Regions from separate parts of the Streptomyces sp. NPDC001714 genome, predicted to be linked through region 2. Evidence: riboswitches for the same ligand, from Rfam matches in the RefSeq annotation. Region 2 holds a riboswitch; the other holds the start of a gene.
What was found. A riboswitch is a leader RNA that binds a small molecule or an ion and turns the genes downstream of it on or off. The one in region 2 is predicted to bind S-adenosylmethionine.
Positions count from the first base shown of each region.

Region 1: another riboswitch for S-adenosylmethionine. It lies ahead of ACFY0P_RS28290 (amino acid ABC transporter permease); the one in region 2 lies ahead of ACFY0P_RS45115 (ABC transporter substrate-binding protein).

Region 1 covers NZ_JBIAUL010000011.1:282,025-289,344, reverse strand. Annotated here, with positions in the region: gene ACFY0P_RS28315 (DUF2218 domain-containing protein) at 1-570, shown strand, start outside; gene ACFY0P_RS28310 (hypothetical protein) at 575-1,387, opposite strand; gene ACFY0P_RS28305 (hypothetical protein) at 1,540-1,797, opposite strand; gene ACFY0P_RS28300 (hypothetical protein) at 1,958-2,089, shown strand; gene ACFY0P_RS28295 (glutathione S-transferase C-terminal domain-containing protein) at 2,246-3,118, shown strand; SAM riboswitch class IV at 3,196-3,304, shown strand; gene ACFY0P_RS28290 (amino acid ABC transporter permease) at 3,695-4,675, shown strand; gene ACFY0P_RS28285 (amino acid ABC transporter ATP-binding protein) at 4,672-5,460, shown strand; gene ACFY0P_RS28280 (transporter substrate-binding domain-containing protein) at 5,545-6,570, shown strand; gene ACFY0P_RS28275 (GNAT family N-acetyltransferase) at 6,617-7,320, shown strand, end outside.
Region 2 covers NZ_JBIAUL010000027.1:72,413-79,732, reverse strand. Annotated here, with positions in the region: gene ACFY0P_RS45130 (ABC transporter ATP-binding protein) at 1-859, opposite strand, end outside; gene ACFY0P_RS45125 (ABC transporter permease) at 852-1,811, opposite strand; gene ACFY0P_RS45120 (ABC transporter permease) at 1,815-2,897, opposite strand; gene ACFY0P_RS45115 (ABC transporter substrate-binding protein) at 2,894-4,543, opposite strand; SAM riboswitch class IV at 4,795-4,904, opposite strand; gene ACFY0P_RS45110 (isopenicillin N synthase family dioxygenase) at 5,233-6,258, shown strand; gene ACFY0P_RS45105 (O-acetylhomoserine aminocarboxypropyltransferase/cysteine synthase family protein) at 6,258-7,320, shown strand, end outside.

The sequences.
Region 1 (7,320 bases), on a different contig from region 2:
GCGGCACTGCTCGTCCACTCGTTCACCGCGGTCGCCGGTGCCACGGCCGGCTGTCCGGCCGTGGACCGCATCGGCCGCCGCAGGCTGGTGCCGTCGGCACGCGCTTCGCCGGCGTCAGGCGACACGACCGGCATGCACAGGTTGCGACCCCGGGTACGGCACCGCACCCCGGGCCCCGACGTAGCGTGGCCCCGTCACCGTATGCCCGCCCCGCACCACCGGGAGTCCCAGATGGCCCGCTCCGAAGCCCGCGTCCCCACCGACCGCCCCGCCCGCTACGCCAAGCAGCTCGCCTCGCACCTGGGACGCCGCTCGCAGACCAGCTGGGACGAGGAGACCGGCACCGGCGGCATCGTCTTCCAGAACGGCACGGGAACCCTCACCGCGACCGAGGGCGCCCTGCTGCTCACCGTGGAGACGGACCCCGAGAACCTCGAGGTCCTGGAGGGTGTCGTCGGCCGGCACCTGGTCCGCTTCGGCACCCGTGACGAACTCGTCGTCGCCTGGCACCGCGACAACGGGGAGCCGGGCACCACCCAGCGCAACTCCGAGGCCCCGCAACCCCACTGACCGGTCAGTCGAACTGGCTCGGCAGCGGTGCCGGCGTCTTGCCGGACAGCACGTCCTTGAGGCGCTGGGCGCCGTTCTGCAAGGCCAGGGCGGTGCTGTCGTGGTCGACGCCCGAGAGGCCGCCGTTGGTGACCGCGGCCCCGGAGGCGCCGATGCGCAGCGCCGCGACATCCAGGGTGGTCGTGGCGGGCTGCCCGTTCGAGGTGCCCTGGACGGTGACCGTGAGCGCCGCCAGCGCGTCGCCCACCTTGGGCGGTTCCTTGTACTCGACCACCTGCACGGTCCGCTTGCTGCCGTCCGAGCCGGTGGCCGTGAACTGGTTGCACTCCGTGGGGAGGTTCTTCAGCCACTTGATGGTGGCGTCCATGGTGGCCTGGCCGTAGTCCCCGACCTGGTACAGCAGCCGGGAGTCCTCCGAGGTGAAGCCGCGCAGCCCGGAGGCGCCGGTGGCACGGCCGAGCAGGGTGTCGGAGTAGAGGCTGTCCAGCAGCCGCTGGCAGTCGGCGGCACTGGCCTTCCCGCTGAGGAACTGGGCGACGTCGACCTTCCCGACCAGCATCTGGTTGCGCCAGGTGGCGGCGTCGTTGGCCAGCTGCCAGTCGTCCTCGATGTCGGCCGGCGTGATCAGCGCGGCCTGCGCCCCGGGGCCGGTGAGGGCGGGGGTGCGCGAGGGGGCCGGCGTGGGCTCGGCGGCGGGGGAGACGGCCGCGGCCTCGGGGGAGCCGCTGCCGTCCGAACAGGCCGCCGCGGTGGCGAGCAGGGTCCCCGCCGCCAGGGCCGTGGCGAGCACACGCGCGGGTCGGGACGGACGGGTCATCGCGACTGCCTCCTCGGGAACGCGGTACGTCACCGGGCGGACGGCGCCGGTGCGCCCCTTCCGCCGGACGACGCCGGACGGTGTCGGTGCGTCCCTCCACGCCACCACCGGCCGCGTGCGCCGACCACCCGCACGTGCCAATCGGGTGAGCGTCATGATCCGGTCGCCGTGATCCGCACCCGCCGGCTGCCGCAGCGCGGGCACACCGCGTCCGCGAGCGGCGACGGCACGGCCCGGCCGGCCTCGTCGACGTACTCCAGGGTGCTCTGCAGCTCCGGATCGGCGATCGGGTCGGTGAAGAACACCGCCTGAAAGGTGGCCTCCCAGCCGTGGCCGCACCGCCCGCAGCGGAACGCGAAGGTCTCGGGCACGGCGCCCGGCACCGGCCCGGGACCCGGGGGCTCGGTCATCGGCTACGGCTCCTGTCGCTCGGCCTCCGCCACCAGCGCACCGCCCCTCCCGGCCGGCGGCAAGTCGGGGCCGGGTGTCCCAGGCGTGGACGCCCCCTTGACGCCGGGCGGGGACCGATCGACACTCCAGGTGGGAATCCTAGTGAAAAGGTAGGGAAAGATGGGTCGCCTGCGCACGCTCACCGGCAGACAGCGCCGCGAGAGCCCCGCGCCCTGGACGGCTCCCCTGCTCACCTCCCGCCGCCACATCGACCTGCTCCGGATGTGCGGCGCCACCGGCCGCAGAGGCTGAGCGCCCGAGCCCGGCCGTACGAGACGAGCGCCCACCCGCCGGGCTCGCGACTGCTCACCGGGCTACGGCCCGTCGGGCCACGGCTCACCGGCAACCCACCGACGAACGCTTCCGCCGCGCGTACGTCCGCGCGCCCGCCCGCCCCCGGGGAGACGCATGTCCATCACTCCACTCGCCGCCCTTCCGTCCGTCCGCACCGCCCCCGCCTTCCGGGGCCGCATCGGCCGCGACGCACGCAGCGGCCACTACGCCGTGCCGCGCCGCTACCGGCTCCACCTGTCCACCGCCTGTCCCGACGGCCTTCGCATCGCCGTCGGTCACAGCCTGCTGGCCCTGGACGACTGTTGTCCGGTCACCTTCCTGCCCGCCGTCCCGGACTGTCCCGACGGCAGCCATGCGGTGCTGCGCCCGCTGTACGAGGCCAGCGCCCACCGTTACTCGGGACCGGCCCTCGCGCCGGTGTTCAGCGACGGCTGGTCCGGCCGTATCGTCAGCACCCACAGCCGGGACATCCTGCGCGACCTGGACCAGCACTTCGGAGACGGTGTCGTCCGGCTCTACCCGTGCGAGGCGGAGGCCGAGATCGAGGCCGTCGAGCGGCTGTGCGCCGAGGGCATCGAGCAGGCAGCACAGCGGGCCGGGCGAGAGGGCGGCGACCTGGAGGCGCTGGAGGTGCTGCTCGCCACCCTGGACGAGCTGGAGCGCCGGCTGACCGGGGTGGAGTTCCTGGTCGGCGGACAACTCACCGCCGCCGACATCGAGTTGTGGGTGACCCTGGTGCAACTCGACACCGTGCACCGCAATCACCTCGACGCCGCCGCCGTGCACGCCATCGCCGGCCACCCGGTGCTGTGGGCCTACGCCCGGCGGCTGGCGGCCCACCCGGCCTTCGGCGCCCACCTCGACCTCGACGGCATCGCCCGCCGCCACCACGGCCGTTGCCAGGGCCTGGAAGCCGCCGGCGCGGCCGTCCAGATCCTGGACTGGGCGGGCCACGCCGCCGACGCTCCCGGCGTTCCGCGCAGGTGAGAGGCGCCCGAACCGTCCCGCCAGTCGGACAGGCGTTGACATTCGTTCGGGCAACTGCGTTACTTACGGACCAGAACGGTCATGAGCGTCAGCATCAAGCCCTGGCTTGCTGACCGGCAACCCTCGCATCGCGGTGGGGTGCCCCAGGTGACGACCGGACCGACGGCGATTCGGTAAGCGCGAGGCCCCGCCGGGGCCGACAGAACAGTGACAGGTGACGGACATGTACGCAGCTCCCAGGACGGCCCAGCGCCGCGCCGAGGGCTGCGTACGCCCGTACCCGAGCCCGCTCGTCGCCGACCGTGCCGTCGACCTGCTCCGTGTCAACAGCGCCCTGTGTAGCGCGTGTACCGCACCGGGCTGTGCCCGCTGTCGGGTCTGACCAGGCCTTTCCGCCGGTTTCCCGCAGCTCCGCACCCCAGCGTCCCCGTCGAAACACCGGCCGCCCGGTGTGCCGCCGTCCGCCCAGCCCCCGTGCCCCGCGCGCCCCCGCGCACCGAGCCGTGCCCGAACACGGCCCGGCGCGCGGCCCCCCGCCGTGGGACACGTGGGTGTCCGACTCCGCCGGAGCCCGCCATGAGTGAACCCCCAGGCGCCACCATCGCCCCCGAGGTGCCGTCCGCCGCTGACGAACCACCAAAATCCCTCGCCGCCCAGCGAGTTCTACCGTTGCGTCGGCCGGGACGCTGGATCGCCACCGCCGTCGTCCTCGTCCTGGTCGCCCAGTTCGCGCACGGACTGGTGACCAACCCCTTCTACCAGTGGGACCGCTGGGGCTACTGGTTCCTGCGGCCGACCATTCTCGACGGACTGGTCATCACCCTCGAAGTCACCGCGTACAGCGCGGTGTTGGGCCTCATCGGCGGCATCCTGCTGGCCCTGGCCCGGCTCTCCAGGAGCCCGGTGCTGCGCGCGGTCAGCTGGACGTACGTCTGGGCGCTGCGCTCCATCCCGCTCATCGTGGTGCTGCTCTTCCTCTACAACTTCAGCGCCCTGTACAAGACGTTGAGCGTCGGCGTCCCGTTCGGTCCGGCCTTCTTCTCCTTCGACGAGTCGAAGCTCGCCACCGACATGGCCATCGCCGTCATCGGCCTCAGCCTCAACGAGGCGGCCTACGCGGCCGAGGTGGTCCGCGGCGGCATCCTCTCCGTGGACCAGGGCCAGCACGAGGCGGCCGCCGCACTCGGTCTGCCCAAGGGCTACCAGTTCCGGAAGATCGTCTTCCCGCAGGCGCTCAGGTCGATCATCCCGAACTACGTCAACCAGCTCATCGGTCTGATCAAGAGCACCTCGCTGGTCTTCTACGTCTCACTGCTCGACCTCTTCGGCACCGCGCAGAGCATGGGCTCCACCTACCCCGGCGACATCGTGCCGCTGCTGCTGGTGGTCACCGCCTGGTACCTGATCCTCACCAGCGTCGTCTCCGTGATCCAGTTCTACGTCGAGCGGTACTACGCCCGGGGTGCCACCCGCTCCCTGCCGCCGACGCCCTTGCAGAGACTGCGGGCCGGCCTGACCGACCTGCGCGCCCGCGTCCGCCGGGAGGCCGCCGTATGAGCACCACCGACACCCTGGAGACGGTCCCCGCCGCCCTGGAGATCCACGACGTCCACAAGTGGTACGGCGCCCACCGCGTCCTCGACGGCGTCGACCTGACCATCCGCCCCGGCGAGGTCACCGTCATCCTCGGGCCGTCCGGCTCCGGCAAGTCCACGCTCCTCAGGGTCATCAACCACCTGGAGAAGCCCGAGATCGGCTACGTCAGCATCAACGACGAGCTGATCGGGGTGAAGCGGCAGGGCGACCGGCTGAAGGAGCTGAGCGAGCGGACCATTCTCGGCCAGCGCAGCCGGATCGGCTTCGTCTTCCAGAACTTCAACCTCTTCCCGCACCTGACCGTGCTGGACAACGTGGCGGCGGCCCCCGTCGCCACCGGAAAGCTGACCAAGCCCGAAGCCCAGGCGCTGGCCAAGGAACTCCTCGAACGCGTCGGCCTCGGCGAACGCGTCGGCGCCTACCCCCGCCAGCTCTCCGGCGGCCAGCAGCAGCGCGTCGCCATCGCCCGCGCCCTCGCCCTGCGCCCCGGCGTCATCCTCTTCGACGAGCCGACCTCCGCCCTCGACCCCGAACTCGTCGGGGAAGTCCTCTCCGTCATCAGGGACCTCGCCACCAGCGGCACCACGCTCGTCATCGTCACCCACGAGATCGGTTTCGCCCGCGAGATCGCCGACCGGGTCGTCTTCATCGACGGCGGCCGGATCGTCGAACAGGGGCCGCCCTCCGAGGTCCTCGACAAGCCGCGGCACGAGCGGACCAGGGACTTCCTCAGCAAGGTCCTCTGAAACAAGGTCCTGCGGCCGCCGGCCGCACCCCTCGACCTCCCCCCACACCCTCACCCTCATCACCAGCAGCGACAAGGAACGGCCATGTCTGACCACTTCACCCGACGCAGCCTGCTCAGAGGCATCACCGCGGCGACCGCCGTCGCCTCCCTCGCCACCGGGCTCGCCGCCTGCGGTGGCAACAGCGACGCGGCCACCACCACCGACAACGCCAAGTCCGGCGAGGTCGTCGTCGGCCAGGTCTCCAACGGCGCCGCCACCCAGACCACCATCAAGGTCTCCGAGGTCAAGTCCATCAGCGCCGAACTGCCCGCCGCCCTCAGGAAGAGCGGCACCCTGAAGATCGGCATCGGCGCCCTGCCCGCCGGCTTCCCGCCGCTGGCCTTCACCGGCAGCGACCAGAAGACCCTGACCGGTTCCGAGCCCGACCTCGGCCGCCTGGTCGCCGCGGTCCTCGGACTCAAGCCCGAGGTCCAGAACTCCACCTGGGAGAACCTCTTCGTCGGCATCGACAGCGGCAAGGTCGACGTGGCCTTCTCCAACGTCACCGACACCGAGGAGCGCAAGAAGAAGTACGAGTTCGCCTCCTACCGGCAGGACAACCTCGCCTTCCTCGTGCCGAAGAAGAGCACCTGGAACTTCGACGGCAACTACGAGAACCTCGCCGGCAAGACGATCGCCGTCGGCTCCGGCACCAACCAGGAGAAGATCCTCCTGGAGTGGAAGGCGAAGCTCGCCAAGGAGGGCAAGAAGGTCACCGTCAAGTACTTCCAGGACAGCAACAGCACCTACCTGGCCGTGTCCAGTGGCAAGGTCGACGCCTCCTTCGGCCCCAACCCCGGCTTCGCGTACCACAACAAGCAGACCGCGGGCACGCCCACCGCCACCCGCACCGCGGGCACCTACTCCGGCGCGGGCGCCAGCCTCCAGGGCCTGATCGCGGCCACCGCGAAGAAGGACAGCGGCCTCGCCAAGCCCCTTGCGGACGCCATCAACTACCTGATCAAGAACGGCCAGTACGCCGAGTGGCTCAAGGCCTACAACCTCTCCAACGAGGCCGTCGCCAAGTCCGAGGTCAACCCGCCCGGACTGCCGCTCGACAACTCGTGACCACCCGCACCGAAGAGCCCGGCTACTTAGGAAGGACTCCGCCTCCGTGACCGTCCAGACCGACTTCCGCGGCGGCGGAGCCCCTCTCACCACCGACACCACACCCCTCGACAACGCCGTCTGGTCCGCACTCACCGGCCCGCACGCCCATCTGGCGCAGAGGTTCGGGCAGGCGGCCCGCTACCCCGACGACGTCTACGCCTACGCGGCCCTCGCCGACGCCGCCGACCCGGCCGCCTGGGCCGACCTGTACACACTGGTCGGCCCGGGAACGACCGTCAGGATCAAGCCCGTCGAACAGGCACCGCCGCCCGGCTGGGAGGTGGTCGGCGGCGGCCGGGGCGTCCAGTTCGTGGACACCGCGTTGCGCGCCGAACCCGCCCCCGAGGCGGTACGGCTCGGATCGGACGACGTGCCCGAGATGCTGGACCTGGTGGCCCGCACCGAGCCCGGCCCGTTCCGCACCCGGACCGTCGAGATGGGCACCTATCTCGGCATCCGGCACCGGGGCCGGCTGATCGCCATGGCGGGGGAGCGGCTGCGGCTGCCCGGCTGGACGGAGATCAGCGCCGTCTGTACCGACCCGGAGCACCGGGGCCGGGGCCTTGCCACCCGCCTGGTCCGCGCGGTCGCCGCCGGCATCCGCAAGCGCGGGGACACCCCGTTCCTGCATGCCGCCCCGGGCAACGCGACAGCCATCCGGCTCTACGAGTCGATCGGCTTCACCGAGCGCCTGCGCGGCCGCACCCT
Region 2 (7,320 bases):
GCACGACATGCTGTGCCCCGACGTCCGCCGTCTCAGGCCCGGCGCGTCCGCCGGTACCGAAGTCCGGGACGGCGGCGAGGAGTGTCCGGGTGTACGGGTGTGCGGGCGCCGCGAACAGATCACGTACCGGTGCCTGTTCCACCACCTGTCCCGCACGCATCACAGCCACCCGGTCGGCGAGGTCTGCGACGACCCCCATGTTGTGGGTGATGAGCAGCACGGCGGTGCCGAAGTCGGTGCGGCAGCGGTGGAGCAGTTCCAGGATCTCCGCTTGGACCGTGACGTCCAGGGCGGTGGTGGGCTCGTCGGCGACGATGAGCCGGGTGCCCAGGGCGAGGGCCATGGCGATGACGGCGCGCTGCTTCTGGCCGCCGGACAGTTGGTGCGGATAGTGGTCGACGCGGGTGGCCGGGTCGGGGATGCCGACCTTGTCGAGCCAGTCCACGGCGAGTGCCCGCCGTTCGGCCTTGCTGCCGCCGCGTCCGTGGGCGCGCAGGCCCTCGGTGAGCTGCCAGCCGATGGTGAAGACGGGGTTCAGCGCGGTGGAGGGCTCCTGGAAGACCATCGCGGCATGCGTTCCGCGCAGGGCGCGCAGCCGGGCCGCGGGCGCGGTGAGCACGTCCTCCTCGGGCTCCGAGGCGCCGTCGCCGAGCAGGACACGGCCGCGGACGGTCGCGGTGTCGGGCAGCAGGCCGAGGACCGAGCGTGCGGTGACGGTCTTGCCGCTGCCGCTCTCGCCGACCAGGGCCAGCACCTCGCCGGGGGCGACGGAAAGGCTGACTCCGCGGACGGCGGGCACCGCGCCGGTGTCGGTGGCGAAGTCGACGTGCAGGTCCTCGATGCGCAGCAGGTCAGTCATCGTCCCCGCCTCCGTCCGTGGGAAGGGTGGGGGCACCTGTCCGGCGCCGCAGTCGTGGGTCGGCCAGGTCGGTGAGGCCCTCGCCGAGCAGGGTCGTGCCCAGGACCGTGAGCACGATGCCCAGGCCGGGCGGGATCGCCGTCCACCAGATACCCGAAGTGACGTCGGCGACCGCGCGGTTGAGGTCGTAACCCCACTCCGCGGCGGAGTTGGGCTCGATGCCGAAGCCGAGGAAGCCGAGGCCGGCAAGGGTGAGGATGGCCTCCGACGCGTTGATCGTGAAGATCAACGGGAGGGTGCGCACAGAGTTGCGCAGCACGTGTCGGGTCATGATGCGCCATGGCCCGGTGCCGATCACGCGGGCCGCGTCGACGAACGGCTCGGCCTTCACCCGGATCACCTCGGACCGCACGACCCGGAAGTACTGCGGTATGAAGGACACGGCGACCGAGCAGGCGGCCGCGCCGAGACCTCCGACGAGGCTCGACCGGCCGCCGCTGATCACGAGTGACATGAGGATGGCGAGCAGCAGCGGCGGGAACGCGTACAGCGCGTCGGCCAGCCCGACCAGCAGCCGGTCCAGCTTTCCGCCGAGGTAGCCGGAGACCAGTCCGAGCACGGTACCCGGCACCACCGACAGCAGCAGCGCGGTCACGATGATCAGCAGTGCGGTCCGCGCGCCCCAGACCGTCCGGGACAGGACGTCGTACCCGGCGATGGTGGTGCCCAGCGGATGGGCGCCGCTCGGATGCTGCTGGGAGCCGAACAGGCCACTCCCGTCCCGGAGTTGGGCGTAACCGTGCGGGACGAGCAACGGCCCCAGCAGCGCGGTGAGGACGAACAGCCCGGTCAGGACCAGGCCGGTGAGCAGCATGGCCCGCTGCACTCCCGCGCCGGTCCGCAGCCGTAGTGGCAGCCGTAGTGGCAGCCGTCGTACCAGAACCAGCGCCATGACTCAGTACCTCACTCGCGGGTCGATCAGCGCGGCGACGACGTCGACGAGGAAGTTCGTCACCGCCACGACGACGGCGAACAGGGCCACGATGCCCTGCACCGCCGGGAAGTCACGGACCGTCAGGTAGTGCGCCAGCTCGTAGCCGAGGCCCTTCCACTCGAAGGTCGTCTCGGTGAGCACCGCCCCGCCGAGCAGCCCGGCGACCTGAAGCCCCAGTACGGTGACGACGGGGATCAGCGCGGGCCGGGTGGCGTGCCGGGTGACCAGGCGCAGCGGGGCCACGCCCCGGGAGCGGGCGGCCTCGACGTACTCCGCGGAGAGCGTGCCGATCAGGTTGGTGCGCACCAGCCTGAGCAGCACGCCGGCCACCAGCAGGCCCAGGGCCACCCCGGGCAGCACGGCGTGCCGGAGCACGTCCGTGATCGCCGTGCCGTCGCCGCTGCGCAGGGCGTCGATCAGGTACAGGCCGGTCGTGCTGGTCTGGTCCTGGAGGAAGAGCTGGACGCCGGTGCTCGCCCGGCCCGACGCGGGCAGCCAGCCGAGGCAGATCGCGAACACCAGTTTCAGCAGCAGGCCGACGAAGAACACGGGTGTCGCGTAGGTCAGGATCGCGAACAGGCGCAGGAGCGCGTCGGGCGCCCGGTCGCGGTAGGAGGCCGCCACCATGCCCAGCGGGACGCCGATCACCAGGGCCACCAGCAGTGCGTAGCAGGCGAGTTCGACGGTCGCGGCGCCGTAGGTGCCGAGGACGTGCGTCACCGGCTGGTTGTCGGTGACCGTGCGGCCGAAGTCGCCGGTGGCCAGCGAACGCAGGTACTCCAGGTACTGGGTGAGCAACGGCCGGTCGTAGCCCGCCTGGTGGAGCTTGGCCTGGAGCTGGTCCGGGGTGAGGCGGTCGCCGAAGGCGGCGCTGATCGGGTCGCCCGTCAGCCGCATCAGGAAGAAGACCAGGCTGACCAGGATCAGCACGGTGGGGATGATGAGGAGGAAACGGACCACCAGGTAGCGGGCGAATCCGAGCCCGGCGGCGCCGTCGGCCGGGGTGCCGACGGCGCCGGGGGTCTCCTGTGTCAGAGCGCTCACTTCTTCGAGAGCCCCGCCCAGCGGAACTGGTACGTCGCGTCCAGTTCGGCCGGCACACCGCTGACGTCGCTGCGGGTGACGATGGCGGTGGAGCCCTGGAGCAGCGGCAGCAGCGGCACCTGCGCGGCGGCCCTGTCCTGCGCCTGCTTCAGCAGCCCGGTCCGCTTCGCGGCGTCCGTCTCGGTCTCCTCCTTCTTGATCAGCGCGCGCACGGCGGGGTCGTCGTAGCCGTTGGCGACCCAGCTGTTGGCCGAGTAGAAGGGCGAGAGGTAGTTGTCGGCGTCGAGGTAGTCGGCGTACCAGCCGAGCTGGTAGAGCGGGTAGAGGTGCTTGACGCGGTCCTTGCCGTACTGCGTCCACTCGGTGGACTGCAGGTTCACCTTGAACAGCCCGGTGGCCTCCAGCTGGGACTTGATCAGCGCGTACTCGTCGGCCGAGGACGAGCCGTAGTGGTCGCTGTTGTACTGGAGGTTGAGCGTGACCGGGGTGCTCACCTTCGCCGCCTTCAGCCGGGCTGCCGCGGCCGCCTTGTCGGGGCCGCCCTTCTTGTCGCCGTAGAGCGACTTGAAAGAGGGGGTGGCGCCGGTCAGGCCGTCCGGGACGGAGCTGTAGAGCGGCTGGTAGGTGTTCTTGTAGACCTGCTGGGCGAGTTGGGACCGGTCGACCGAGTCCGCGACCGCCTGCCGGACGGCGAGGGCCTTCTTCGCGTCGGCGTTCTTCGTCCTGGTGCCGTACGGCTGGGTGGCGAGGTCGAAGACGATGTAGCGGATGCCGTTGCCGGAGCCGGTGTGGACCTTGACGCCCTTCTGCTTGCCGAGGTCGTCCAGGTCGGCCGTGGTGAGCGTGCGGTAGACGGCGTCGATGGTGCCCTGCTGGACGTCGAGCTTCAGGTTGCCGGCGTCCGTGTAGTACTTGAGCTGGACGTTCTTGGTCTTCGGCGTGCCCAGCCGGCCCTTGTACGCCGCGTTGGCGGCGAAGGACACCAGCGAGTTCTTGTCGTAGCTCTTGATGCCGTACGGCCCGTTCCACGGCTTGGCCGTGACGATCGACTTGTCGTCGAGGATCTTGTCCGCGGGGAACACCTGCTCGTCCACGATGTAGCCGGCGGCCGTGGACAGCACCTGCGGGAACAGCGTGTCGTTGGCCGACTTGAGGGTGAAGACGACCGTGGTCGGGTCCGGGGCGGAGACCGAGGCGAGGTTGTACAGCAGTGACGACGGGCCGTTCTCGTCGGCGATCTTCAGGTCCCGGTCGAAGCTGAACTTTACGTCCGAGGAAGTCAGTTGGTGGCCGTTGGCGAACTTCAGGCCCTTCTGCAGGGTGACCGTGTACTCCTTGGGCCCGGTCAACTCGATCCCGCCGGCCAGGTCAGGGGAGACGTCCGCCGAGCCGTTCTTCTGGCTGAGCAGGGTCGCGTAGACCTCGCTCTCGACGGTGCCGGAGCCGGCGTCCCACGCACCGGCCGGGTCGAGGCTGGTGACCTGGTCGGTCGTGCCGACGGTGATCGCTGAGCCGGAGCTCGCGGTGCTGCCGTCCTTGCTGCTGGTGCAGCCGGTCAGGGCCACCAGGAACGCCGTGCCGAGGGAGATCGCGCCCAGGCCGGGGCGGCGGGGTCTGCCCGGCGTCCGGCCGGTGTGAAGTGCCATCAGGAGTCTCTGCTTCCGCGTCAGGGGTGCGTGAGGCAGCCGTGGCGCAGGGCTGTGCCATGGCGTGCGAGATCAGGTGGAAAAGAGGGGTTTACGCCGACGGGTGGTGGCTCTGCCGGCCGTCGGAGGGCGGAATCAGCCCGTACACAGACAGCTGGACACCAGCAGCAGATCGACATGGAGCCGGGAGCACAGCATCAAGGCTCCAGCCATGCCGTCCTCCCGGGTTCTGGCCCGCCTCGGGGCCGATGTGAGCGCACTTGCAGAAAGAAGAGATCCGCCGAGCCGTCACCTGGGGCACCCCACTGCGTCGAGGGTTGCCGTCCGGCCAGCCAGGGCTTGATCACCGGAACTCGTAGCTCGCGCTCACCGTAGATCGGCTGTTCTGCCGGCGTCAACACCGCCCCGGGATGCCCTCAGCCGGTGGAACGCGTGGTGGACGCATCCATCCCGGGTGTGCTTTCATCCGGCCATGGAGACCTCTGGCACGGCACACACGGTGCTGCTCGACCCGTTCTGGGTGAGCCGCCGCGCCGACCAGTTCGACCAGGTCTGTTGCTGACCGCCGTCCCACGGCCCGCGACCTCGTTCCCTTCTTTCTGTCTTCTCGTTCCGGCTGCTTCCGACTAGCCCCTGTCCAGGGCGGGTTGCGAGGGCCGGTCGGCCGCCGTTGCCGCGAAGGAACTCCCATGGCTCAACTCACAGCTTTGCCCGTCATCGACATCTCTCGCTTCCGCACCCCGGACACGGACCGGGCCGCCTTTCTCGCCGAACTCCGGTCCGCGGCGCACGAGGTGGGCTTCTTCTACGTCACCGGACACGGTGTCTCCGCAGCCCTGCGGGACGAGGCGCTGACCGCGGCACGCGCCTTCTTCGACCTGCCCGAGAAGCGGCGGCTGGAGATCGAGAACCTCAACTCGCCCCAGTTCCGCGGCTACACCCGTACCGGGACCGAGTACACGGCGGGCGGCGCCGACTGGCGGGAGCAGATCGACATCGGCCCGGAGCGGGCGGCGTTGGAGACCGGTCCGGACGACCCCGACTACCTGCGCCTGGTCGGCCCGAACCAGTGGCCCTCGTCGCTCCCGGGCCTCAAGGACATCGTGCTCCGCTGGCAGGCGGAGGCGCTGCGGGTCAGCCGGGAGGTGCTGCGCGCCCTGGCCGCGGCGCTCGGACAGGACGAGGGCTACTTCGACCAGTGGTTCGACGACGAGGCGGCCGTCCACGTGAAGATCGTGCACTACCCGCCGCGGGTCGCGCAGGACGCCGACCAGGGGGTGGGCGCGCACAAGGACTACGGCTACCTCGCCCTCCTCCAGCAGGACGACGTGGGCGGACTCCAGGTGCAGCGCGAGGACGGCGGCTGGATCGACGCGGTGCCCGTGCCCGACGCCTTCGTGTTCAACATCGGGGAGATGCTGGAGATCGCCACCCAGGGCTATCTGAAGGCCACGCGGCACCGAGTCGTCAGCCCGCAGCCGGGCGTCGACCGCTACTCGATCCCCTTCTTCCTCGGTCCGCGCCTGGACGCGGTCGTCAAACCGCTGGAACTCCCCGCCGAACTAGCCGCGTTGAGCCGGGGCGTCACCGACGACCCGGACAATCCGTTGCTCGCGGCCTTCGGCGAGAACGCGGTCGTCGGCTGGCTCCGCTCGCATCCGCGGGTCGCCGAGCGCTGGTGGTCCGATGTCCTGGCGAGGCGGGAGAACGGCTGATGAGCACCGCCGACTGGGCGTTCGAGACCCGGCAGGTGCACGCCGGCGCGGTCCCCGACCCGGCCACCGGGGCGCGGGCGGTGCCGATCCACGCGACCGCCGGCTATGTCTTCCGGGACACCGGGCACGCCGCCGCGGCCTTCGAACTGGCCGACCTCGCCACCCACGCCTACACGCGACTGTCGAATCCGACCACCGCGGTGGCGGAGGAGCGGATCGCAGCCCTGGAGGGCGGTTCGGCGGCGGTCGCCGTGGCCAGCGGGCAGGCCGCGACCAGCCTCGCCCTGCTCAACCTGGCCCGCGCGGGCGACCACATCGTCGCCTCGTCGTCCCTGTACGGCGGCACCCGCACCCTGCTTGAGCACACGTTCGCCGACTTCGGCATCGAGGTCACCTTCGTCGACGACCCGGACGACCTGGGCGCCTGGTACACGGCCGTACGGCCCACCACCAAGGCGTTCTTCGGCGAGACGCTCGGCAACCCGCGCGGCAACGTCCTCGACACCGAGGCGGTCGCCCGCATCGCCCACGAGGCCGGCGTCCCGCTCGTCGTCGACAACACCGTGCTCACGCCCTACCTGCTGCGTCCCCTCGAACACGGCGCCGACATCGTCGTGCACTCCACCACCAAGTTCCTCTCCGGCCACGGCACCGGCATCGGCGGGGTCGTCGTGGACAGCGGGCGCTTCGACTTCGGCGCGGATCCCGGCCGCTGGCCCGGACTGACCGGCCCGGACCCGACGTACAACGGCCTGTCCTTCTGGGACTCCTTCGCGGACCTGGGGCTGGCCTACGCGCTGCGCCTGCGTACCCGGCTGGTGCGGGACCTGGGCCCGGCCGTCTCCCCCTTCAACAGCTTCCTGCTCCTGCAGGGCCTGGAGACGCTCAGCCTGCGCGTCGAACGGCACGTCGCCAATGCGCAGGCGCTCGCCACCTGGCTGGAGGACCAGCCCCAGGTGACGCGGGTGCACTACGCAGCACTGCCCTCCAGCCCCTGGCAGACCCAGGCCAAGCGCTATCTGCCGCGCGGCGCCGGAGCGGTGCTCTCCTTCGAACTCGCGG